DNA from 3 places in the Telluria sp. ZT3P39 genome. Region 1 is predicted to be linked to each of the others. Evidence: predicted binding sites of a transcription regulator. Region 1 holds the regulator's gene; each other region holds the start of a gene.

Region 1 (7,565 bases):
TCTCGCCCCGACCACCAGCACCACCGTGACGCTCGCCATGGGCGACGCCCTGGCGGTGTCGCTGCTGGATATGCGGGGTTTTCGCGAAGAAGACTTCGCGATGTCGCACCCGGGCGGGGCCCTGGGCCGCCGCCTGCTGACGCACGTGCGCGACGTCATGCGCAGCGGCGACGCGATTCCCGCCGTGAGCCCCGACACGCCGCTGGCCAAGGCCCTGCTGGAAGTCTCGCAGAAGGGCATGGGCATGACCGCCGTGATCGACGACGAGCGCCGCCCGGTCGGCGTGTTCACCGACGGCGACTTGCGCCGCCTGATCGAGCGCCTGCACGATTTCTCGAACATCGCGATCCGCGACGTGATGCATGCCGGCCCGCGCACCGTGCACCCGGAACAGCTGGCGGTCGACGCCGTCGCCGTGATGGAAGAATTCCGCATCAACCAGATGCTGGTGGTGGACCTTGACGGCCGCCTGGTCGGCGCGCTCCACATCCACGACCTGACCCGCGCCAAGGTAATCTAAATGACTCCACTGGAACACATGCAGCGCGCCGCGCGCGTGAAAGTCATGATCTTCGACGTCGACGGCGTGCTCACCGACGGCAGCCTCACCTACGGCCCGGACGGCGAAGTCACCAAGACCTTCAATGTGCTCGACGGCCTGGGCATCCAGTTGCTGGGCAAGACCGGCGTGCAGACCGCGATCATCAGCGCGCGCCTGTCGCCGATCGTGGTCAAGCGGGCAAGCGATTTGGGCATTGCCCACGTCTACCAGGGCATCCACGACAAGCGCATCGGCTTTGCCAAGCTGTTAGACGCCACCGGCGTGACCGCCGAGGAATGCGGTTACATCGGCGACGACGTGATCGACCTGCCGCTGCTCACGAAAGTCGGCTTTGCCGTGGCCGTGCCCTCGGGCCACCCGGAAGTGCAGCACCGCGCGCATTACGTCACGAAGAACGCGGGCGGGCGCGGCGCCGTGCGCGAAGTCTGCGACCTGGTCATGCGCGCCCAGGGCAGCTACGAACAGGCGCTCGCGCCTTACTTCGCCTAAGCGCTCGCACGAACAGATATGGTCACGTACAAGCGCACCGCCCACCGCTGGAGACTGCTCAGCGTCATGATCATCGGCGTCTTCCTCGCCTTCGGCAGCTTCTGGCTGGTGCAGGTGATGGACAGCGACGATGGCGATACGCGCCTGGGCGGGCCGATGGACGAGCCGGATTACATCGTCGAAAATTTCTCCTTCGTGCGCATGACCGAAGAGGGCAAGCCGAGCTATGTCGTGTCGGGCAAGCGCCTGGCGCACCAGCCGCAGGGCGACGTCTCCGAGGTCGAGCAGCCGGTGGTGCAGGGCATGACCCCGGGGCGCCCGCGCACCACCGTGGTGGCCAACCGCGGCCGCATCTACCACGAAGAACACCGCGTCGACCTGCTCGGCAAGGTCGACATCCAGCGCCCCGCCACGCCCACCAGCGAAGCGCTGCGCGTACGCACCGAGGCACTCACCGTGCTGCCCGACGAAGAGATCATGAAGACCGACCAGCCGATCGTGATGCAGCTCGGCGCCTCCACCATCCGTGGCACCGGCATGGTCGCGAACAACGCGACCCAGAAGCTGCACCTGGCCAGCCGCGGCCAGATCGTCTATCCGCCACGCGCGCAACGCTAGCGCGCACGTCATCACAGGACAAGCACCCATGAAAAAAATCATCCTTGCCGCCCTTCTTGGCCTGGCCTCCCTCGGCGCCTTTGCCGAGCGCGCCGATTCGCTCAAGCAGGCCGTGATCAACTTCGACACCCTGGACGTCGACGAGGTCACGCAAACCCGCATCCTGACCGGCAACGTCGTGCTCACGCGCGGCACCCTGGTACTGAAATCCGACCGCGCCCAGGTGAAAGAAACTCCGGAAGGCTACATGAGCGTGACGCTTACCGCGGCGCCGGGCAAGCTGGCCACCTTCCGCCAGAAGCGCGACGGCGGCCCGGACCTGTGGGTCGAAGGCCAGGCCCAGCGCATCGAATACGACGAGCGCGCCGAGCTGGTGAAACTGTTCACGGCCGCCGAAGTGCGCGAGCTGGAAAGCGGGCGCATGACCAACGAAATCAAGGGTCCGTTCATCTCCTACGACAACCGCAAGGAAGTCGCCCAGGTGCGCAACGACGCCAGCGGCCAGAGCAAGGTTGGCGGCGGGCGCGGCACCCTGATCATCGCCCCGCGCCGTCCTGCAGCCGCAGAAGGCGGCAAGCAATGACGCTAGCCTCGACAAGCGTGCGCGAAGGCTGCAGCACCCTGATCGTCAAGGGATTGCAAAAGAGCTATGGCAAGCGGCTGGTGGTGCGCGACGTCTCGCTGCAGGTCGATTGCGGCGAAGTGGTCGGCCTGCTGGGCCCGAACGGCGCCGGCAAGACCACCTCGTTCTACATGATCGTCGGCCTGGTGCCGTCGGACGCCGGCTCGATCGACATCAATGGCACCGACATCTCGAGCCTGCCGATCCACCGGCGCGCGGTGCTGGGCCTGTCCTACCTGCCGCAGGAAGCCTCGGTGTTCCGCAAGCTCACGGTGGAAGAGAACATCCGCGCCGTGCTGGAACTGCAGCGCACCGATGAGGGCAAGGCCTTGTCGAAGGACGAGATCAACGAGCGCCTGGACACCCTGCTGGCCGAGCTGCAGATCGAGAAGCTGCGCGAGAGCCCGGCGCTGTCGCTGTCCGGCGGCGAGCGCCGCCGTGTGGAGATCGCGCGCGCGCTGGCGACCAACCCGCGCTTCGTGCTGTTAGATGAGCCGTTTGCCGGCGTGGACCCGATCGCCGTGATCGAGATCCAGCGCATCGTGCGCTTCCTGAAAGAGCGCAACATCGGCGTGCTGATCACGGACCACAACGTGCGCGAGACGCTCGGCATCTGCGACCGCGCCTACATCATCAACCAGGGGGCGGTGCTGGCCTCGGGCCGTCCGGACGACATCATCGCCGACGAGTCGGTGCGCCGCGTCTACCTCGGCGAACACTTCCGCATGTGACCATGAAACAGTCCCTGCAACTCCGCACTTCGCAGCACCTGGCGCTCACGCCGCAGCTGCAGCAGTCGATCCGCCTGCTGCAGTTGTCCACGCTCGAACTGCACCAGGAGCTCGAGCAGATACTGACCGATAACCCGCTGCTCGAACGCCTCGACGATCCGCTCGACCACTCGGTGCGCCTGCTGGCCGACGGCGCCATCAACAGCGCCCCCGCCAGCGGCGAAGCCCCGGCCGCGCAGCCGGCACAGGAAGGCGGCGAAGGCGAGGGCGCCAAGCCAGAGGCCGACGGCTTCGAAGACGGTGACCGCGACCGCGGCGAGCCTGACGGCGACTGGGGCGGCGAGGGCGGGGGCGCGCGCAGCGGCGACGACGAAGACGGCCGTCCGCAGCTGGAAGCCTGCAGCGTGTCGCTGCGCGAGCACCTGGCCGAACAGGTGCGCACCACCGGCTGCAGCGTGCGCGACCGCGCGCTGGCCGAACTGGTGATCGATGCGCTCGACGACAACGGCTATTTAGAGGAGCCGCTGGACGACATCCACGCGCGCCTGCCCGCCGAACTCGAGATCGAGATGGACGAGCTGCGCTGCGCGCTGGCGCTGGTGCAGAGCCTGGACCCGCTCGGCTGCGGCGCCCGCAGCGCGGCCGAATGCCTGGCCCTGCAGATCCGCCGCATGCCGGGCGTGCCGATGGTGACGCGGCGCCTGGCGCTGAAGATCGTCGAAGGCTACCTGAGCTGGTTCGCACAGCGCGAATACACCAAGCTCAAGAAGGCGCTGGACTGCGACGACGAAGACCTGCGCGAAGTGCAGGCCGTGGTCCGCCAGTGCAATCCGCATCCGGGCGCGGCCTTTGCGTCTGCCACCTCCGACTACGTGGTGCCGGACGTGATCGTGCGCCGCGCCAAGAGCGGCTGGTCGGTGATGCTGAATCCGGACGTGATGCCGAAATTGCGCGTCAACTCACTCTACGCCAACCTGCTCAAGCAGGGAAAAAGCGAAAGCCAGATGGGCGCGCAGCTGCAGGAAGCCAAGTGGCTGATCAAGAATATGCGCCAGCGTTTCGATACAATTTTGCGTGTGGCGGAGGCGATTGTAGAGCGCCAGCGCAACTTTTTCAGCCATGGCGCGGTTGCCATGCGTCCGCTTGTGCTGCGCGAGATTGCTGATACACTAGGCCTACACGAGAGCACGATTTCTCGCGTTACAACGCAGAAATACATGCTGACCCCCCACGGCATGTTTGAACTGAAATACTTCTTCGGAAGCCACGTCGCCACCGAAGCGGGGGGAGAAGCATCTTCCACGGCGATCCGCGCGCTTATTGCGCAATTGACAGGAGCAGAAGACCCTAAGAACCCTCTATCCGACAGCAAGATCGCGGAAATGCTCGGGGAACAAGGTATGGTCATTGCGCGCCGGACGGTAGCCAAATACCGTGAGGCGCTCAAGATTCCTCCCGTCAGCCTCCGCAAGTCTCTGTAACTGCACTGCCCACACCTACCTTGTGGCGCGGGCAGCGCGACATTTCAAAGGAGTGTGTATGAACCTCACTATCAGTGGTCATCATCTTGAAGTGACTCCCGCAATTCGTGAATACGTTCAGAATAAGCTCGAGCGCATTACCCGCCATTTCGATCACGTGATCGACACCCACGTGTTCCTCGCCATCGATAATCTCACCGAAAAAGAAAAACGGCAGAAAGCCGAGATCAACCTGCAAGTATCAGGAAAAATTTTGCATGTGGCCAGTGCCGCGCAAGACCTGTACGCGGCGATCGACACGCTGATGGACAGGCTGGACCGCCAGGTCATCAAGCATAAATCCATGCTGCAAAATCATAATCACGTGGCGCACAAGCGCCTGCCGGATCTCGGCGAAGCAGCCGCAGCGTAAATACGCGCAGCAGCAATGACAGCGAGGGCGTCTGAGGGGACGCCCTTTTTGCATCCAACAGGCTTCGCGTGCACGCGACTGTTCGGTAAAATGGATGTTTTTTCGATCACAGCACATCCCATGACCGACACCGTCCTGACCCGCGTCGCCAACCGCACCGGCGTCATTACGCTCGACCGGCCGAAGGCCCTGAACTCCCTGTCGCTCGACATGGTGCGCGCGCTCACCGCGATCCTGCGCGACTGGCAGCATGACACCGGCATCGACGCGGTCGTCATCACCAGCTCGAGCGAGAAAGCCTTGTGCGCGGGCGGCGACATCCGCTTCTTCCACGAGATGGGGCATGTGGGGCCGACTGGCGGCAGCGCGCTGCTGGAAGACTTCTTCACCGAAGAATACGCACTGAACCACCTGATCCATTTCTACCCGAAGCCGTATATCGCGCTGATGGATGGCGTGGTGATGGGCGGCGGCATGGGCATCGCCCAGGGCGGCCCCGATTGCGGCCTGCGCATCGTCACCGAACGCAGCAAGGTCGCCATGCCCGAGGTGAATATCGGCCTGTTCCCCGATGTCGGCGGCAGCCATTTCCTGTCGCACGCGCCGGGCCAGCTGGGCCAGTACCTGGGCCTCACCGGTTTGACGATCGGCGCGGCCGACGCGATCTACGTGGGCCTGGCCGACCTGTTCGTGCCGGGCGAGAAGATGGGCGAGTTGATGGCGCTGGTGGATACTACTGCGGGCGCGGATCTGCCGGCAGCGATCCGCGCGTTTGCCGCGCAGTGTGCGGGTGCTGCCGGCGCGAGCGAACTGCAGGCGCAGCGCGCGGTCATCGATGCGCATTTCGGCGCTTCCTCGGTGGCCGCCATCATGGCATCGCTCGCGCGCGACGAGAACCCGTTCGCGCAAAAAGCCTTGAAAGCCATGCGCCAGCGCTCGCCCCTGATGATGTGCGTCACCCGCGAACTCCTGCAGCGCGGCGCCGCGCTCGACGTGGCCGATTGCCTGCGCATGGAGCGCTCGCTGGTGCGCCACAATTTCGAACACGGCGAGGTGCTCGAAGGCGTGCGGGCGCTGGTGATCGACAAGGACAATGCGCCCAAGTGGACTCCGGCGACGCTGGAAGAAGTCACGCCGGAGATGGTGGCGAAATTCTTCGAGCCGGTCTGGCCTGATTACGCGCATCCGCTGCGGCACCTGTAGCAAGAAACACGGTTGATCCGGCTCGTACTTCGATGCCGGCGCGTCTATTCGATGTGGCCTGGTTCGAGCAAGGGCCTGCACTGCCAAAGCGCAGGCCCTAGTGCGCCCTATAGGGGCATGCCAAACGCAATGGCACCCGTCAGTGCCGAGACGCTCGGCACGCCGACCAGGACGATCGACGTACCAGGCAGGCTGATGAGTAGATCGTTGCCGGTGTCAGTGACATACTTCGCGATGAAAGCATCGACGCTCATCGGCGTTGAGAAGAAGTCTGCAAAAAACAGCTTGTCTCCCTCGGCGGCTTTGAAATCCAGGAGGCGGTCATTGCCGTTCTGGGGATCGAATATGAACTTGTCAGCGCCAGTACCGCCAGTGAGGATGTCATTGCCCTTGCCGCCCATGATGACATCACCTTCGGTGCCACCATCGAGCGTGTCATTGCCGCTGTCCCCGTAAAGATAGTCGATGCCTGCGCCGCCTGTCAGCCTGTCGTCCCCGTTGCCACCGTAGAGTGCATCGGTGCCGCCATAGCCAGAGAGCGTGTCATTGCCATTACCACCCTGGAGTACATCCTCGGCATTGTTGGTAAGATTGCCCGAGAGCGTGTCGTTACCGTTTCCTCCATTCAGATTCACGCCTTTGTCGCCAGTCGACCCTGTCATCAGCAAGGTGATGGAATCTGTACTCGTCAGCCCACCCGCATCCGTTACTGTGTAACTGAATACTGCCTTCAGCGCCTGGCCCATCACCATCCAGTCCAGCTCCGTGGATGGCAGGAGTGTGACGCTGGTTCCATCGGCCGAGATCTGCGCCTGCACATTCAGGGAAGAGAGCGCGACCTCCGCACGGGTGACCGGATTGATCAGTTTCGTAAGAGCATTGGGATCGCTGTTCGCCCAGCTCAGCGTTGCCACGTTCGAGCCCAGGGAAAGGATGTGCTTGTCGCCAGCATCCTGGTCGTAGACAGAATCGGCAACCTGGAAGGTAAGCGCTGCGTTTTCAATAGTGGACAGGCTGACCGGTGCGGCAACCGGCGCTTCGTTGACATTGTTGATGCCAAGGTTGATTGCCTGGGTGGTGTGATTGCCGGCGGTGTCCGTCGCGACTACGGAGAAGCGGTAGGCGTTTTGGCCTTCGTAGTCAGGGTTTTCCTTCAGTGTGACGACACCGTCAGCATTCAAGGCAAACTTGCCGGCATCGGTGCCATCCAGGCGATAGGTGACCGAATGCTCGTCTGTTGCCTGCGCCCGATACACAATCTCATTGGCGCCAATGTTTTCCGCAGCGCTAGTAGTCGCCGTGGAGATGAAACTCGGGCCTTTACTGTCGAGCGTAAAGCTGAGCGAGGCGTTCTTGCTGTTTCCCGCCTTGTCCGTATCGGCCACGCTGACGGTATGGTTGCCGTCGGCCAGCTTGCTGGCGTCGTAGCTGCTCACCACCGCGCCAT
Region 2 (7,565 bases), on a different contig from region 1:
GGTCGACACGCCTGCGCAGTCGGGCGTGGCGCCGGGGGAGCGGCGCCGCAACGTGCGCGGCGCCTTTGCCCTGCGCGCCGGGCAAGCCAGCCTGGGCGGATTGCACGTCGGCGTGGTCGACGACGTCATGACCAGCGGCCATACGCTCGATGAACTGGCCGGCGTGCTGAAAGCGGCCGGCGCGGCGCGCGTGACGAATCTCGTGTTCGCGCGCACGCCACCGCACTGATATTAAAACCAAGGAGAACGCGTTGTTCCACGTCGTACTGGTCGAACCAGAGATTCCGCCGAATACCGGCAATGTCATCCGCCTGTGCGCCAATACCGGCGTGCAGCTGCACCTGATCGAGCCGCTCGGCTTTCCGCTGGACGACGCCAAGATGCGCCGCGCCGGGCTCGATTACCACGACTACGCCACCATGAAGGTGCACAAGGACTGGGAGGCCTACCTGGCCGACGCGCAGCCGGACCCCGCGCGCATGTTCGCGCTGACCACCCACGGCTCCTCCCCCTTCGCCGACGCGCAATTCAGGCCGGGCGACGTGTTCGTGTTCGGCCCCGAGTCGCGCGGCCTGGACCCGCTACTTCGCAACAGCTTCGCACCAAGCCAGCGCATCCGCCTGCCGATGATGCCCGAGAACCGCAGCCTGAACCTCTCGAACACGGTGGCCGTGGTCGTCTACGAAGCCTGGCGCCAGAACGGCTACCTCGGCGGCGCCTGAGCGCGTTTCATACCTCGAACCTGCCTTTCAGCAATGTTACATTGCTGTGGCTGATGGGCGACACATTCTGCAATTATTTGCAAGGCAACGCGACAGTATGCGGCGCGCAGGAGTACGCTGGGTGCATGGTTTTGATCGGCGCACCCTGTAATTGTTCGAGGTAACACATGAAGAAGTTTCTCCCCAGCGCCGTCCTGGCGCTGTGCTGCACCGCGGCCCACGCCGGTCCCATCTCCTGGGGTTTTTCCTTCAACGGTTTCTACGACAGCGTCACCAACAGCTTCCTGCACGAAGAAGTCATCCAGGGCTCGTTCAAGGGCGACGACCGCAACGGCGACGGCCTGCTGGCCCGGGACGAACTGGTGTCGCTGGTGGTCGGCGAACTCGACTACATCGCCTGCGCCTCCTCCAGCAACGCCTGGTACCAGTGCGGCGCCACCAGCTTTTCGTTCTCGCAGGCCCAGGGCCTGAACTTCAGCGTGGGCAGCTACGGCAGCGACCCCGAAGGCTGGGTCGGCGGCGGCCGCCTGATCACCACCGGCGACCAGCACTATGCCTACGACTTCAACCCATCCATGACGGTCGAGCGCCACCTGTACTGGACCAGCGACACCCAGCTGTCGATGAGCTCGATGGCGGCGGCGGTGCCGGAGCCGCAGACCTGGACCATGTTCGGGCTGGGGCTGCTGGGGCTGGCTTGGCGGGCAAGGCGCGCTACGGTCTGAGGCTGATTGCGGTAGCACACCCGTTCGGCCTCATTGGCAGTTAGTTGCAGCAACTTCAGGGTCAGGTCTGACATTCGGACACGAGCCCAGCCTTATTCCAGTCGAGCCCGTGTCTCAATGTCAGACCTGACCCCGGTGTTGCGGTTGCTTCGTGGTTTGGGCGGGCGTGCCGGCCAGCGAGTGCCTGGGATGGCGGCGGCTTGCTGTATCATCCCGACCTTGAAAACGAAAGCCGCGCATGCTCATCATCACCATCAAACAGGGTAAGGAAAAAGGCCTGCTGGCTGGCGACCCCTGGATCTATATCTCCGCCATCGACAAGGTCGACGGCAAGCCCTCCGAGCGCAACAAGCCGGGCGCCACGGCGATCGTGCAGTCGTCCTCGCGCCAGTTCCTGGCCCGGGCCGCCTACAACGCGAAATCGCAGATCGCCGCGCGCGTCTGGACCCTGCGCGAGGACGAGCCGGTCGACCACGCGATGATCAAGCGCCGCGTGCAGGCCGCCGTCGAGCGCCGCGCGGTGGCGCGCGACATCGCCGATCCGCAGGCGCTGGTGCAACTGGTCGATGGCGAAAAGGACGGCTTGCCAGGCCTGCTGGTGCACAGCTATGGCGGCGCTGCAGGCTACCTGGTATGCCAGTTCAATGCCGGCGGCGTCGACCAGTGGAAGGTGCCGGTGGTGCAGGCCCTGCTGAAAGCCACGGGCTGCGCCAATGTGTACGAACGCTGCGATCCGCTGGTGCGGAAAAGCGAAGGCCTGCCGGTCACGCCGGGCGCGCTGGCAGGCGACGAGCCGCCCAACAAGCTGATGGTCCGCGACGGAAATCGCCTGGCGCCGATGGATATCCGCACCGGCTTCACCTACCCGCGCTGACGCGCCGGTTCACCAGAACAGAAAAGGAAACGACATGGCCAAGAAAGAAGAAGCACTCGACGAAGAAACGCTGGCGTTCATCCACTGGTGTATCGAGGTGGAGGGATTCCTCGTCGCCGGCGGCGCCACCGTCAAGCAGGCGCAAGACCACATCGAAGAGCAGGTCGAATGGTTTACCGACCAGTTCTACGACGGCTTGAGCCCGGAAGAAGCGGCCAAGGAAGCACTGGCCTGAAGCGCCGATCGGCCCGCCCTGGCGGGCCGACTCGTTTTACCCGCGGATCTTCGCCACCAGCCTGGTGGTCGAGCGGTCGTGCTCAAAATCGATCGCCACGGCCCGCCCCCCATAGGCCAGCACCGCCTGCCCTTCCGGAATCGCCGCCATGTCGTAGTCGCCGCCCTTGGCATAGATCTCGGGCCGCGCCGCCAAGACCACCTCCAGCGCGGTGTCCTCGTCGAACTCCACCACCAGGCTCACCGACTCCAGCGCGGCCAGCACCGCCATGCGGTCGGCCAGGGTATTGTGCGGGCGGTCGTCGCCCTTGCCCAGGCGCTTGACCGAGGCATCGGTATTGGCGGCCACCACCAGCGAGGCGCCCAGCTCGCGCGCCTGCGCCAGGTAGGTCACGTGCCCGCGGTGCAGGATGTCGAATACCCCGTTGGTCAGCACGACGGGCTTGGGCAGTTGGGCGATACGCTGGGCCAGTTCGGCGCGCGTGCAGATCTTGTTTTCAAATGAAGGCATAGGCATTTAGGTGGGTGGTGCATCTGGATCAGGTTCTTCTTCGACGGCCATCGACAGCTCGGTGGCCTTGCCGCCGCCACCATCCGGCCCCTTGCGCTCGCCCGAGAGCTTGATCTGCAGGCGCAGGCCGTTGGCCGAATCGGCATTGCGGATCGCCTCGTCGTAGCCGATCAGCCCCTTGTTATACAGCTCGTAGAGCGCGCCGTCGAAGGTGACCATGCCCAGCTCGCGCGATTTGTGCATGATCTCCTTGATGTTCTGGAAGTTCCCTTTCAGGATCATCTCGCCGATCGTCGGGGTGTTGAGCAGGATCTCGATGGCGGCCTTGCGGCCTTTTCCGTCCTCGGTGCGCACCAGGCGCTGCGAGACCACGGCGCGCAGGTTCGACGACAGGTCCATCAGCAGCTGGTTGCGGCGCTCTTCCGGGAAGAAGTTGATGATCCGGTCCAGGGTCTGGTTCGCATTGTTCGCGTGCAGGGTGCCCAGGCACAGGTGGCCCGTCTCGGCGAAGGCGATTGCGTGCTCCATGGTTTCGGTGTCGCGGATCTCGCCGATCAGGATCACGTCCGGCGCCTGGCGCAGCGTGTTCTTCAGGGCGTTGTGCCAGGAATGCGTGTCGACCCCGACTTCGCGGTGCGTCACCAGGCAGTTCTTGTTCTTGTGGACGTACTCCACCGGGTCTTCCACGGTGATGATGTGGCCTGCCGAATTGCTGTTGCGGTAGTCGATCATGGCCGCCAGCGTGGTCGACTTGCCGGATCCCGTGCCGCCGACGACCAGCACCAGGCCGCGTTTGGTCATCACGACGTCCTTGAGCACCTCGGGCAGGTCGAGCTTCTCGAAATTTGGGATCTCGGAGGCGATGGTGCGCACCACCATGCCCAAGCTTTGCTGCTGCACGAAGACGTTGACGCGGAAGCGGCAGACGCCGGGCAGCGAGATCGCGAAATTGCATTCCATCTCGGCTTCGAATTCCGCGCGCTGGCGTTCGTTCATCAGCGACAGGGCGAGCGCGCGCGTGACCTCTCCGGACAGGCGCTGCTGGCTCAGCGGCTTCATGGCGCCCTGGTGCTTCATGCTGGGCGGGAAATCGCTGGAGATGAACAGGTCGGAACCGCCCTGCTGGTGCATGACGGTGAGCAGCTTGTGAATATAGGCCTGGGCTTCCGCCGGGCCGAAGGTCGAAGACATGGGTGCCTCTCAAGAACGCAGGCGAAGATCCTGCGGGGCAATTATATCGACTATGATTTCAAATAGACCGAATGAACAAGAAATCTCGGCTGACTAAAAGCCAACATTGTGTCAGGATGCATGTCGATACAGCCGCAAATCCTGGGACCGATACCTATGACATTGACCGAGCTGAAATACATCGTCGCCGTTGCGCGCGCCCGCCACTTCGGCCATGCGGCCGAAGCCTGCTTCGTGGCCCAGCCTACCCTGTCCGTCGCCATCAAGAAGCTCGAAGACGAGCTGGGCGTGACGCTGTTCGAGCGCGGCGGCTCCGAAGTCTCGGTGACGCCGCTCGGCGCCCAGATCGTGGCCCAGGCCGAACGCGTGCTGGAGCAGACCGCCGCCATCAAGGAACTGGCCAAGCAAAACAAGGACCCGCTCGCCGGCCCGCTGCGCCTGGGCGTGATCTACACGATCGGCCCCTACCTGCTGCCGCCGCTGGTGCGCAAGCTGATCGACACCGTGCCGCAGATGCCGCTGGTGCTGCAAGAAAACTTCACCCACAAGCTGCTGGAACTGCTGCGCCAGGGCGAGCTCGACGCCGCCATCGTGGCGCTGCCGCTGCCGGAACACGGCATGTCGATGCAAACCCTGTACGACGAACCCTTCGTGGTGGCCATGCCCCGCACCCATCCCTGGGCCGGCCGCAAGGACATCCCGGCCGACGACCTGAAGCTGGAAACCATGCTGCTGCTGGGCGCGGGCCATTGCTTCCGCGACCAGGTGCTGGAAGTGTGCCCGGAAATGGCGCGCTATTCATCGCCGGGCAACGGCATGCAGCGTACCTTCGAAGGCTCCTCGCTCGAGACCATCCGCCACATGGTGGCCAGCGGTATCGGCCTGACCGTGCTGCCGCGCGCCTCGGTGGCCGACATGCACGATCCCCACGGCCTGCTGACCTATATCCCCTTCGCCCACCCCACGCCATCGCGCCGGGTCGTGCTGGTCTGGCGTAAGAGCTTCACGCGGCGCGCCGCCATCGATGCGGTGGCGCGCGCCGTCGGCGAATGCAGACTGCCGGGCGTGGACATGGTGAAGCTTGACGCGGCTGCCTGACGCGTTATCGGACTGAGGCCGGCGCATGATGGTCGATCTCTTTGCGTTTACTAATCGCAATTACAAAATACATAGCAAACACCTACTGTCGGTATGCTTTACACATACTCTTGGTAAACATCGCGAGTATTTACTAACTGATTGAATCGACTTCTTATTTTCAAGGTGGCCCGCTTTGTGCTTATGTGCATCTGTGAAGGTCATCCAATAATTAAGGGGAATTCCATGAAACAGTTTGTCCGTCGTCTGTTGATCGGTGTGTGCCTGCTGGCTGGTTCGGCACAGGCCACGCAATTGACCTTGCCTGCCGCGAATGAAATGTCCGTCGGGACGTACAACGGTTTTAATGTGTATTCCCTGGATCTGCTTCGGCAGTGTGCCGCCGCAGGCGATTCGCGCTGCCTGCCAACTTCCGGCTTGCCCGCGCAATCGTCGCCTGGACAGATTGCCGATCAGGCGATCGTCCTCGCCGGGTCCAACGGCGCCACGAACTTTCCGCCATTCGCAGCCAACACTCCGGTCAACAACCCTTTCCTGACACCTTCCGGGAATCAGGGCTCAAGCTATACCATGGTCGATGCTGGCGGCGCCTTTACTGGCGACTTGGCTAACCGCTGGGACATTTCCCTCAATGCGCTGCGCAATTACCTGGATGGGAACGAACTCGTCTTCCTGTTCGATAACAACCAGAGCGGTTCGGGTGCAAGCCAGTGGATCAATATCTGGGGCCAGGCACGCATCGTCGACGCCTTCGGCAACACCGTCAACAACCTGTGTTTCGAGCTCAGCACGGGTAGTGGCTGCAATGCACCGGTAATCACTGATTTCTTGCCCGTGGCTGCGAATTTCTGCGTGAACAAGGTCACTGGCGCCTCGTACAACATCGGTACGGCGACAAACGCCAACTCCTGCGGCACTGCTGGCTATTATGTAGAAAACAACCTGGGCACGAACGTCGCGGAATTTGCTGCATTCAACCAGACGCTGAACGATGCCGTCTATAACCTCGTCAACGGGAACTACTTCCTGTCGCTCGATGTTCGCTACACCGGCAATAATGCAGGCGCCGAGCAGCTCTGGATCTGCAGCGATTGCGACGTATCCGGCCCAAATCAGATTCCCGAGCCGGCGACCCTGCCGCTCATGCTGATGGGCTTCGTCGCAGCCGGCCTGTTCGCCCGCAAGACGCGCAGCTGATTCGTCCAGCGCGTACTCGAAACAAAGGAGCCTCGCGGCTCCTTTGTTGTTTCAAGGCCCGGGCAAACCAGCCCTGGCAGCCACTGTAAAGTTCTCCGACCTCGACAATACGCCAGCCGCGCCGGCTCAGCCACCGCCGGCGCGCACCCGCGCCAGCTGGCGGTCCAGCGCATTCGCGAAATTCCGGCTGTCCGCCTGGCTGAAGGCCGCCGGCCCACCGGTATCGACGCCGCTGCCACGCAGCTCTTCCATGAAAGCGCGCATGGTGAGCTGCTGGGCGATGGTGTCCTTGGTGTACCACTCGCCGCGCGGGTTGAGCGGCAGCCCGCCCTTGTCCAGCACCAGCGCCGCCAGCGGGATGTCGCCGGTCACGACGATGTCGCCGCTGCTCAGGCGCTCGACGATTTCGGCATCGGCCACGTCGGCGCCGCTTGGTACCTGCAGCGCGCGGATGAAGCGCGAGCCCGGCACCCGGATCAGCTGGTTGGCCACCAGCGTCACGCTGATGTGCGTGCGCTCGGCAACGCGGAACAGGATGTCCTTGATGACGCCGGGACAGGCGTCGGCATCGACCCAGATGTGCATGATGAAAGTGGAAAAGGTTGGCGGGGGTCGATTGTACCGGCAAGCTCCTCCGCGAGGCTGAAACCCGCGCCGGGGGCAAAAGCTTTAGAATCGCTGTCTTCTGCTCAACAGTTCTTGCCCGACAAGACAACCCATTCGATGAACAAGCTGGCGCTCTATTTCCGCCTGGTGCGGGCCGACAAGCCGATCGGCATCCTGCTGCTGCTCTGGCCCACCCTGTGGGCGTTGTGGATGGCGTCGAGCGGCGTGCCCGACCTGCAAGTGCTGCTCATCTTCGTGCTCGGCACCGCCCTGATGCGCTCCGCCGGCTGCGCCATCAACGACTACGCCGACCGCGAGTTCGACAGGCACGTCAAGCGCACGGTCGACCGCCCGCTCACCAGCGGCAAGATCCGCGGCTGGGAAGCGGTGATGGTGGCGGCGGTGCT
Region 3 (7,565 bases), on a different contig from region 1:
CAGTCGCTCGCCTGCCGCGGCTGGGACGACCAGGCCATCCTGTATAACGACCTGTCCGGCGCCACCCACCTGCTCGGCCCCGCGGCACAGTGCCTGCTCGAGGCGCTGCGCGCCGGCCCGCTGGACGAAGCGGCCCTCGGCGCCGCCCTGCTGGCCGAATTCGAGATCGACGCAGTCGCCCTCGACGCCGAACTCGCGGCCGTGCTCGATGACCTCGCCCGCCTCGACCTGGTCGAACCCTACCCATGCTGACCCTGTCCAGCCTGACGCGGCAGGACTTGCTGCGCCGCTTTGCCGGCCCCGGCCTGGTGCTGCGCACCGGCCCGTTCCGCAGCCGCATCCGCACCGACATCGCCCACCTGGCCGACACCATCGCCCTGCTGTACGCCGACTATCCGGTCGAGGACGACGGCTTCGCCGATTTCCAGCTGAATTTTCGCCGCGCGGGCGGCCTGCGGCGCTGGTTCCGGCCTCAGGTGCGCTTCGACCAGGACGGCGCCGAGCCCTTCAAGCCCCTGCCCCTAAGCCAGGCGCACCCGATGTTCGAATGGGTCATGAACTGGTGCGTCACCAATCATGCGCACACCAGGCTGATCGTGCACGCGGCCGTGCTCGAGCGCGACGGCTGCGCCGTGGTGATGCCGGCGCCGCCCGGTTCCGGCAAGAGCACGCTGTGCGCGGCCCTGGCCAGCCGCGGCTGGCGCCTGCTGTCGGACGAGCTGGCACTGGTGCGCCCCGGCGACCTGGCGCTGCTGCCGCTGCCGCGGCCGGTCAGCCTCAAGAACGCCTCGATCGGGATCATCCGCGCCTACGCGCCGCAAGCCGTGTTCGGACCGCCGGTCGCCGGCACGGTGAAAGGCACCATCGGCCACATGCGCGCCTCCAGCGCCAGCGTGGCGGCCGCAAGCAACAGCGTGCAGGCCACCCACATCGTGTTCCCGCGCTATCTGGCCGGCGCCCCCGCGCGCCTGGAGCCGGTGCCGAAGACCCAGCTGTTCATGCGCGTGGCCGACAACGCCTTCAATTATCCGGTGCTGGGCGCGACCGGTTTCGACACCCTGGGGCGCCTGGTGGAGCGTTGCGAAGGCTTCGAATTCAGCTACGGTGCGCTGGACGAGGCCATGGCCGTGTTCGATGCGCTGGCGGGAGGCGCCGCATGACGCTGCCGCTGCTGGTCGAGGTGCTGCGCGCACCGGGCAAGGCGGCCGCGCTCGGCCTGGCCGAATGGGAGCTGCTGCTGCGCCAGGCCGCCAGCGCCGACCTGACCGCGACCCTGCGCGGGCTGTTTGAAGAGGCGGGCGTGCTGGCGGCCGTGCCGCCGGCGCCGCGCGAGCACCTCGAATGGGCGCAGGTGGCTGCGGTGCGCCACCGCCGTGCGGTGCGTTACGAGGTGCGCTGCATCGGGCGCGCGCTCGAAGGACTCGGCCTGCCGCTGATTTTGCTCAAGGGCGCCGCCTATGCCATGGCCGGCCTGCCGTCCGCGGCGGGGCGCATGTTTTCCGACGTCGACATCCTGGTACCGAAGGAGCGGATCGTCGAGGTTGAGGGCGCGCTCATGCTGCACGGCTGGGCCGGCACCCACCAGGATGCCTACGACCAGCGCTATTACCACGAATGGATGCACGAGCTGCCGCCGATGGAGCATGTCCGCCGCGGCAATGTGATCGACGTGCACCACGCGATCCTGCCGCAAACGGCGGCGGCGCGCCCCGACCCGGCGCTGCTGCGGGCGGCCGCCCGCCCGATCCCGGGCAGCGACAATCTCTGGACCCTGGCGCCCCAGGACATGGTGCTGCACAGCGCAGTGCACCTGTTCTCGGAAGGCGAGATGCACCACGGCCTGCGCGACCTGCTCGACCTGCACCGCCTGCTGCTGGCGTTCGGCGCGGCGCCCGGCTTCTGGGAAACCCTGCCGGCGCGCGCCGTCGAACTGCAGCTGGCGCGGCCGCTGTTCTATGCCCTGCGCTATGCCGCGCGCCTGCTCGGCACGCCGGTGGCGCCGGGCGTGATGGCGGAAGCCGCCATTGCCGGACGGCCCCCAGGCCCGCTGCTGGCCCTGATGGATGGCTTGTTCCTGCGCGCGCTGCTGCCCCCGCACCCGAGCTGCGCCGGTCCCTTGAGCCCGGCCGTACTCTTTGCCCTCTACCTGCGCAGCAACTGGCTGCGCATGCCGCCGTTGATGCTGGCGCGGCACCTGTTCCACAAGGCTTTCCTGTCGCCGCGCAAAGGGCAGGAAGAGACCCAGGCGCCGGTCTAGCCAGGACCTTGACTTCCGGATATACCTGCGGCGATACCGCTTGTTGCAAGGTGTGAAGTAACTTATCATCAATCGCCGAACTCAGCCGGCGCAGCGTCGACCCTTTATCCGGAAGGTGATCCATGACTGACAATGCCAAGCGCCTGGTGCGCCTGCAAGAGGTGCAGGCCCTGCTCGCCAGCGGCAGCCTCGACGACAACCTGCACAGCCATGCCGAGCTGGCCAAGCGCCTGGTCGGCGCCGCCAGCTGCTCGGTCATGCTGCTCAACAGCGAATCGCCCGACGACTTGCGCATGCGCCTGTGCGCCAGCGCGGGTGAACTGCCGCCTGCCGCGGCCGACGCCCTGGTGGCGAGCGGCGAGGGCATCTGCGGCCAGGTGCTCGCCAGCGGCCGCGCGCTGCTGGTCGAGGACATCGCCCGTTCCGCCTTCGCCGGCCTGGCACGGCACAGGCGCGCCGCGCTGCCGGCCCTGATGTCGGCGCCGGTGCGCATCGACGGCCGCCTGGTCGGCGTGGTGAACGTCACCGGCGCCGCCTTCAGCGAAGCCGAGCTGCACCTGCTCGAGGTGGTGGCGCTGTATATCGGGAAATCGGTCCAGGTGATCCAGCTGCAGCACCTGCTGGCCTCGCGCTTTGCGCAAATGGCGCTGGTGCGCGATGCGCATGAACGGGGGCAGGATGGGCAGCACCGGGGCGGCGCCGCGCCCGGCACCGCATACCAGAATCCGGAAGACGTCGCGCGCATCCTGGCGCGCTCGTTCTACAAGGAGATGACGCGGGCCGGCTTTGCGCCGGGCCAGATCGTCAGCGCGGCGACCGAACTGATCGGCCAGCTCAAGGGGACGCTGCAGGAAGACGCCCGCGCCGGCAGCTGAGGGCGCAATGAAAAAGGCCGGATCCCTTGCGGGATCCGGCCTTTTCAGCCTTCATGCCACAACCGGGTTGCCCCGGTCGTGCGCAGGAAAATTACTTGGCAGCGCGGCGGCGGCGCAGGCCAGCCAGACCGGCGAAGCCCAGACCCAGCAGGGCCAGCGAACCTGGCTCAGGGATCTTGTTGGCGCGGATCGGATCGTTGATCAGGCCGACGAAGCAGGTGTTGTCAGCGATTTGGGCCGGGGTGCACGAACCCGAGCCAAACTGCGAACCATTGGTGCTCAGGGTGAACTTGCCGTCCAGGTCGTGACCGAACTGGCCGTTGGTGTCCCACTGGGTCATGGCGGTGCCGCCGACGACGTCACCGAAGAACTGGCCTTCGCCCGCTGCTGGCAGGGTTGCTGCGGTTGCGGTTTGCACCAGGGTCGCCAGGCGCTCGTCAGCCGATGCGTTGGTGCCGCCGGCCACGTTGATCAGCTGCTTGCCGGCGCCGAATTCAACTTCCAGGTATTTTTCCATGCCGGCGAACAGCGAGTAGCTGTCGTAGCCGGTACGGCTGGCTGGCGATGCGTTGAAGTTCGAGGTCAGCGAGGTCAGACGGGTGGTCGAACGGTAGATGTCCAGATGGATCATGCCGTCAGCGCCGCCACCGGTTGCGCCGATGTTGTAGATGTTGAATTTGCCGGTGTTTGGATCTTGCACGATGTTCTGGTCGGCGATACCGTAGATCATGTAGTACAGGTAGGTGCCATCCGACACGCCCGAGAACCATTCCATGTCATTCAGGCCGGAGATCGAGGTGATGTTGCCCACGCCCCAGGTCGTTTCGTTGGAACCGGCGGTGGTACGCGATTCGGTGGTCAGGCCGGTCAGCTTGATGTTCAGGTTGCCAGTCAGCGCGTCCAGCGGGGTAGCCGATGCGGACAGTGCTGCGAAGCCGAGGGTCAGGGCGGTAATCAGTTGTTTCAGTTTCATTCTAATCTCCAGAGATTTAATTTGGTGCTGCAGGGAGCGACACAGGGTATTAAGCAATCCGCGTGCCAGCTAAATATTCCTTTTTGCAACTGATTGATTTTACTGGGCTTATTTTCTCGACGGGAACTAGTCCTACATGAGTTATCGGAGCGCTTTTTTGGGCCTGTAAAGTTCTCCGACACGGCGATACACCTTGAAGACGGAGAAGTTGTTGAAATGCATCGAACTACGGCATTTTCTCCTGTCCCGGTAGTCCCGATGGGTTCGCCGAGCGGGCCGTCTGCCGGGCTGATGTAAGAAAAACCGACAGCCCAACGGGCCCATCGAAAAGCTGGCTGACACGGCCAGAAAATGGCATGATGCCTAGCATTATTTGCAAGGAAATGGCGCGCTATTCATAGGTAATGAAAGCGCGCAGTTCCTGTACCCATGCCAGTGCGGCACCATTCCACCATGAGGCTTCCATGACCACCGCTTTCGATTACGATACCTTTACCACGCGCAATAACGGCTATGTATCCAGCGACACCCAGGCCAAGATCCGCAGCACCCGCCTGTTGATCGCCGGTTGCGGCCTGGGCGCGTCGACCGCCATCTGCGCCGCGCGCATGGGATTTACCGAATTCGTCCTGATCGACGGCGATACCGTCGACGCCCACAACCTGAACCGCCAGTTCTATGACTTCGACGATATCGGCTCGCCGAAAGTCCAGGCCCTGAAAAAGCACATCCTGCGCATCAATCCGGAAGCGAAAGTCGAAGCGGTCCAGGCCAACCTCGATGCCAGCAATGCCCAGTCGCTGGTAGGCAGCGTCGACATCATCTTCGATACCATCGATTTCCTCGACCTCGAAGCCATCCTGGCCCTGCACACGAATGCCCGCGAGCAGCGCAAGGCCGTGTTTACCGCGCTGTCGATCGGCTTCGGCGCCGGCGTGCTGTACTTCCCCGCGGGCACCAGCGCCTCGCTGGCCGACGTCATCGCGCACGATGTCCAGCACGCCCAGGGCGAAGGCGATGCCAGTTATGCGAACGTGTTCGGGAAAATCATGGGCCGGATCGGCGCCCACCTCGACCGTCAGGTGGTCGAGCAGGTGGCCAAGGCATTGACGATCATGGAAGACGGCCGTCCTTGCCCGGCATCGCAGATCGCGGTGGGCAGCTTCACGGTTGCCGCGCTGGCCGTGTCGATGATGCACGACATGCTGGCGGGAATGGACGTGCCGGCGTCGCCGAACATGGTGGTGCACAGCTTCCGCAACCACACGACCAAACTGGTCAATATTGCTGCTTAATTGATGTCGTTGCCCGGCTTGCGGACCACGTGGACGCGGGAAGGGTGGGTCTGTTCGACCACTGGCGGTTTTTCGCTGAACCAGGCCGCCAGGGTCGGATTGCTCGTCGAGAGCTTGCGCCGCAGGTCCTGCAGGTCCAGCACGTAGGGCGTGACGGAACCGTAGTAATTCGCTTCCGGGCCGATGGCCATGAAGCGGAACCCCATCTTCTTGAGCGCGTGCGCGAGCGAGCGCTCCATTGCGGCATACCAGTAGCGGATGCCGTGTTCCTGGCTGTGGCGGAACATTTCGCGGTACATCCCGAGCAGCAGCATCGGCGAGCTGCGGTCGCGCCGGTCCACCGCCGGATCGAATTCGATCGACGGCTCGTGGCTCGGCAGGAAACCAGGAATGCCCAGCACGCTGTCGGCGCGCCGGCGGCGGTGGCTTTTCTTGACCACCAGGCGTGAAATCTCGGCCGACTGTTCGCGCTCGGGCATGTCGAAATCGTCGAACACTTCGCAGTGCAACTCGAAGGGATAGGGCTTGGGCGCCAAAGGCTGCACCAGCCTGACCGCGCCGACCAGCTTTTCTTCCAGCGTATAGGCCGCGAAGTGGGTGGAGGCGTCGTCGTAATCGTCGAGCTCCATGCCGTCGACATACTGGTCGGGCTGGAGGAAGGCATATTCCAGGCAATACACCTGGTGGCGAAGTTTAAAAATGTCACCCGGGATGTTGCCTAAATGGCTGCCCCGGTACGCACGGAAAATATTGCTGTTGACGTGGTCAATCGTTTCCTGGTGTGCCCCGAACTCTACACGGGACAGGAAGGCGTCAGGGTCGACGCGGGCTTTTCCGTTGTCCATCTGTTTTGATTGTCCAGTCTCGGACCCTAGTTATTTTTTCCTGAAGCGTGCCCCGAGATAGTCTCCGACCATGGTTTTCATCATGATCCAGATGGGAATTGGTTCGTCATTGAACCAGGCTGCCAGGAACTTGTTTTCTCTCTTTAAGCGCTCGTTCAGCTCGTTCAAGTCGACCATGTGCGGTGTAACGGGACCGTAGTAATCGACCTGCGGCCCAATCGGCACGAACTTGAATCCCATCTTGTCCAGCGAGCGCGCCAGTGACCTTTCCATAGCGGCGTACCAGTAACGAATCCCGTTCTGACGGCTATGGCGGTACATCTCACGATACATTCCTAGCAATAATAGCGGACTATTGCCGCGCTTGTCGCCGCGCACGGTTGAACTCGGTCGAATTGCCTTCGTGCTGCCTTTTTCGCGGAAGTCCTGCGAAATACCCTCCATCGAGTCGCCACGGCGCCGGCGATAGGTCTTGCGCACGACCAGACGCGAAATTTCGGCCGCCGATTCGGCTGCCGGGTAGGTGAATTCTGGAAACGGAACGCAATGCGACTGGAAGGGATATTGCTGGCCAGAATGCGGTTGCACCAGGCGCACGGTGCCGACGATATCGTTATTCAGCGTATAGGCGGCGAAATGGATCGAGCAATCGTCATACTCATCGGTTTCCATTTCCTCTTTGCAATTACTTGCCTCAAGATAATGCCGCTCGAGGCAATACACTTCATAGCGGAGCTTATAAATCTCTTTCAGGACATAGGATTCCATATTCCCTTTTAATACCTTACGGAAATTAAAATAGGGAATAAGAATATCTTGCTTGCCGGTAAAACGACCGGTCAGGCGGGCAAAGAATCCAAGCGGGACTGGTTCGCACTCTTGTTGTTGGATAACAGTTGTCATGATGGGGAAGAGGCAGGCTTGGGATGCAGTGGGATACTGCGGCCGCCGTAGCGGCCGCAGGCAGCTTAGAGCTGGCGCAGTAATGCCTTGGTGTCGTCCAGGCTGGCGAACGGCTTGCCGCCGGCCAGCGCGGTCTCGGCTTCCTTGCGCGCCCCCGCCTTGTCGCCGGCTTTCGCCAGGCCGGCGGCCAGGTGGTAGCGCAGGTCCGGCGCCTGCGGGCTGGCCGCGACGGCCTTGCGCAGCAGTTCGACGCCGCGCGCGGTGTCACCCTTCTGCACCAGGATCCAGCCATAGGTGTCGAGGATGGCCGGGTTGCTGCCGGCCAGCTTGAACGCCTTTTCGGCAGTCGGCAGCGCGCGCGCATCGTTTTCCTGCTGGTAGGCCCAGGCCAGGTTGTTCAGGGCGGCGGCGTTCGAC

What was found. The regulator sigma-54, encoded in region 1, starts transcription at its own class of promoters, with help from an activator protein. The targets are predictions, from matches to a motif close to TGGCANGNAANCTGCTTT.
Region 2: a site for sigma-54 is predicted at 5,522-5,539, ahead of AC56LR_RS19665 (PEP-CTERM sorting domain-containing protein). Genes of this name have one in related genera too.
Region 3: a site for sigma-54 is predicted at 4,156-4,173, ahead of AC56LR_RS08715 (PEP-CTERM sorting domain-containing protein). Genes of this name have one in related genera too.

Annotation. Positions count from the first base shown of each region.
Region 1 is NZ_JCASIH010000015.1:110-7,674, reverse strand. It holds gene AC56LR_RS14745 (KpsF/GutQ family sugar-phosphate isomerase) at 1-520, shown strand, start outside; gene AC56LR_RS14740 (KdsC family phosphatase) at 521-1,051, shown strand; gene lptC (LPS export ABC transporter periplasmic protein LptC) at 1,070-1,669, shown strand; gene lptA (lipopolysaccharide transport periplasmic protein LptA) at 1,698-2,252, shown strand; gene lptB (LPS export ABC transporter ATP-binding protein) at 2,249-3,022, shown strand; gene AC56LR_RS14720 (RNA polymerase factor sigma-54) at 3,025-4,503, shown strand; gene hpf (ribosome hibernation-promoting factor, HPF/YfiA family) at 4,562-4,915, shown strand; gene AC56LR_RS14710 (enoyl-CoA hydratase/isomerase family protein) at 5,036-6,118, shown strand; partial or broken gene AC56LR_RS14705 (Ig-like domain-containing protein) at 6,226-7,565, opposite strand, start outside.
Region 2 is NZ_JCASIH010000030.1:26,167-33,731, forward strand. It holds gene AC56LR_RS19625 (double zinc ribbon domain-containing protein) at 1-229, shown strand, start outside; gene trmL (tRNA (uridine(34)/cytosine(34)/5-carboxymethylaminomethyluridine(34)-2'-O)-methyltransferase TrmL) at 252-722, shown strand; gene AC56LR_RS19635 (PEP-CTERM sorting domain-containing protein) at 890-1,447, shown strand; gene AC56LR_RS19640 (class I SAM-dependent rRNA methyltransferase) at 1,686-2,321, shown strand; gene AC56LR_RS19645 (hypothetical protein) at 2,356-2,556, shown strand; gene AC56LR_RS19650 (adenylyltransferase/cytidyltransferase family protein) at 2,593-3,066, opposite strand; gene AC56LR_RS19655 (PilT/PilU family type 4a pilus ATPase) at 3,073-4,257, opposite strand; gene AC56LR_RS19660 (hydrogen peroxide-inducible genes activator) at 4,414-5,355, shown strand; gene AC56LR_RS19665 (PEP-CTERM sorting domain-containing protein) at 5,581-6,552, shown strand; gene AC56LR_RS19670 (YaiI/YqxD family protein) at 6,679-7,137, opposite strand; gene ubiA (4-hydroxybenzoate octaprenyltransferase) at 7,276-7,565, shown strand, end outside.
Region 3 is NZ_JCASIH010000006.1:117,560-125,124, reverse strand. It holds gene AC56LR_RS08735 (HPr-rel-A system PqqD family peptide chaperone) at 1-252, shown strand, start outside; gene AC56LR_RS08730 (HprK-related kinase A) at 246-1,160, shown strand; gene AC56LR_RS08725 (nucleotidyltransferase domain-containing protein) at 1,157-2,257, shown strand; gene AC56LR_RS08720 (GAF domain-containing protein) at 2,380-3,132, shown strand; gene AC56LR_RS08715 (PEP-CTERM sorting domain-containing protein) at 3,224-4,105, opposite strand; gene AC56LR_RS08710 (HesA/MoeB/ThiF family protein) at 4,570-5,400, shown strand; gene AC56LR_RS08705 (PEP-CTERM/exosortase system-associated acyltransferase) at 5,397-6,245, opposite strand; gene AC56LR_RS08700 (PEP-CTERM/exosortase system-associated acyltransferase) at 6,276-7,148, opposite strand; gene prsT (XrtA/PEP-CTERM system TPR-repeat protein PrsT) at 7,214-7,565, opposite strand, start outside.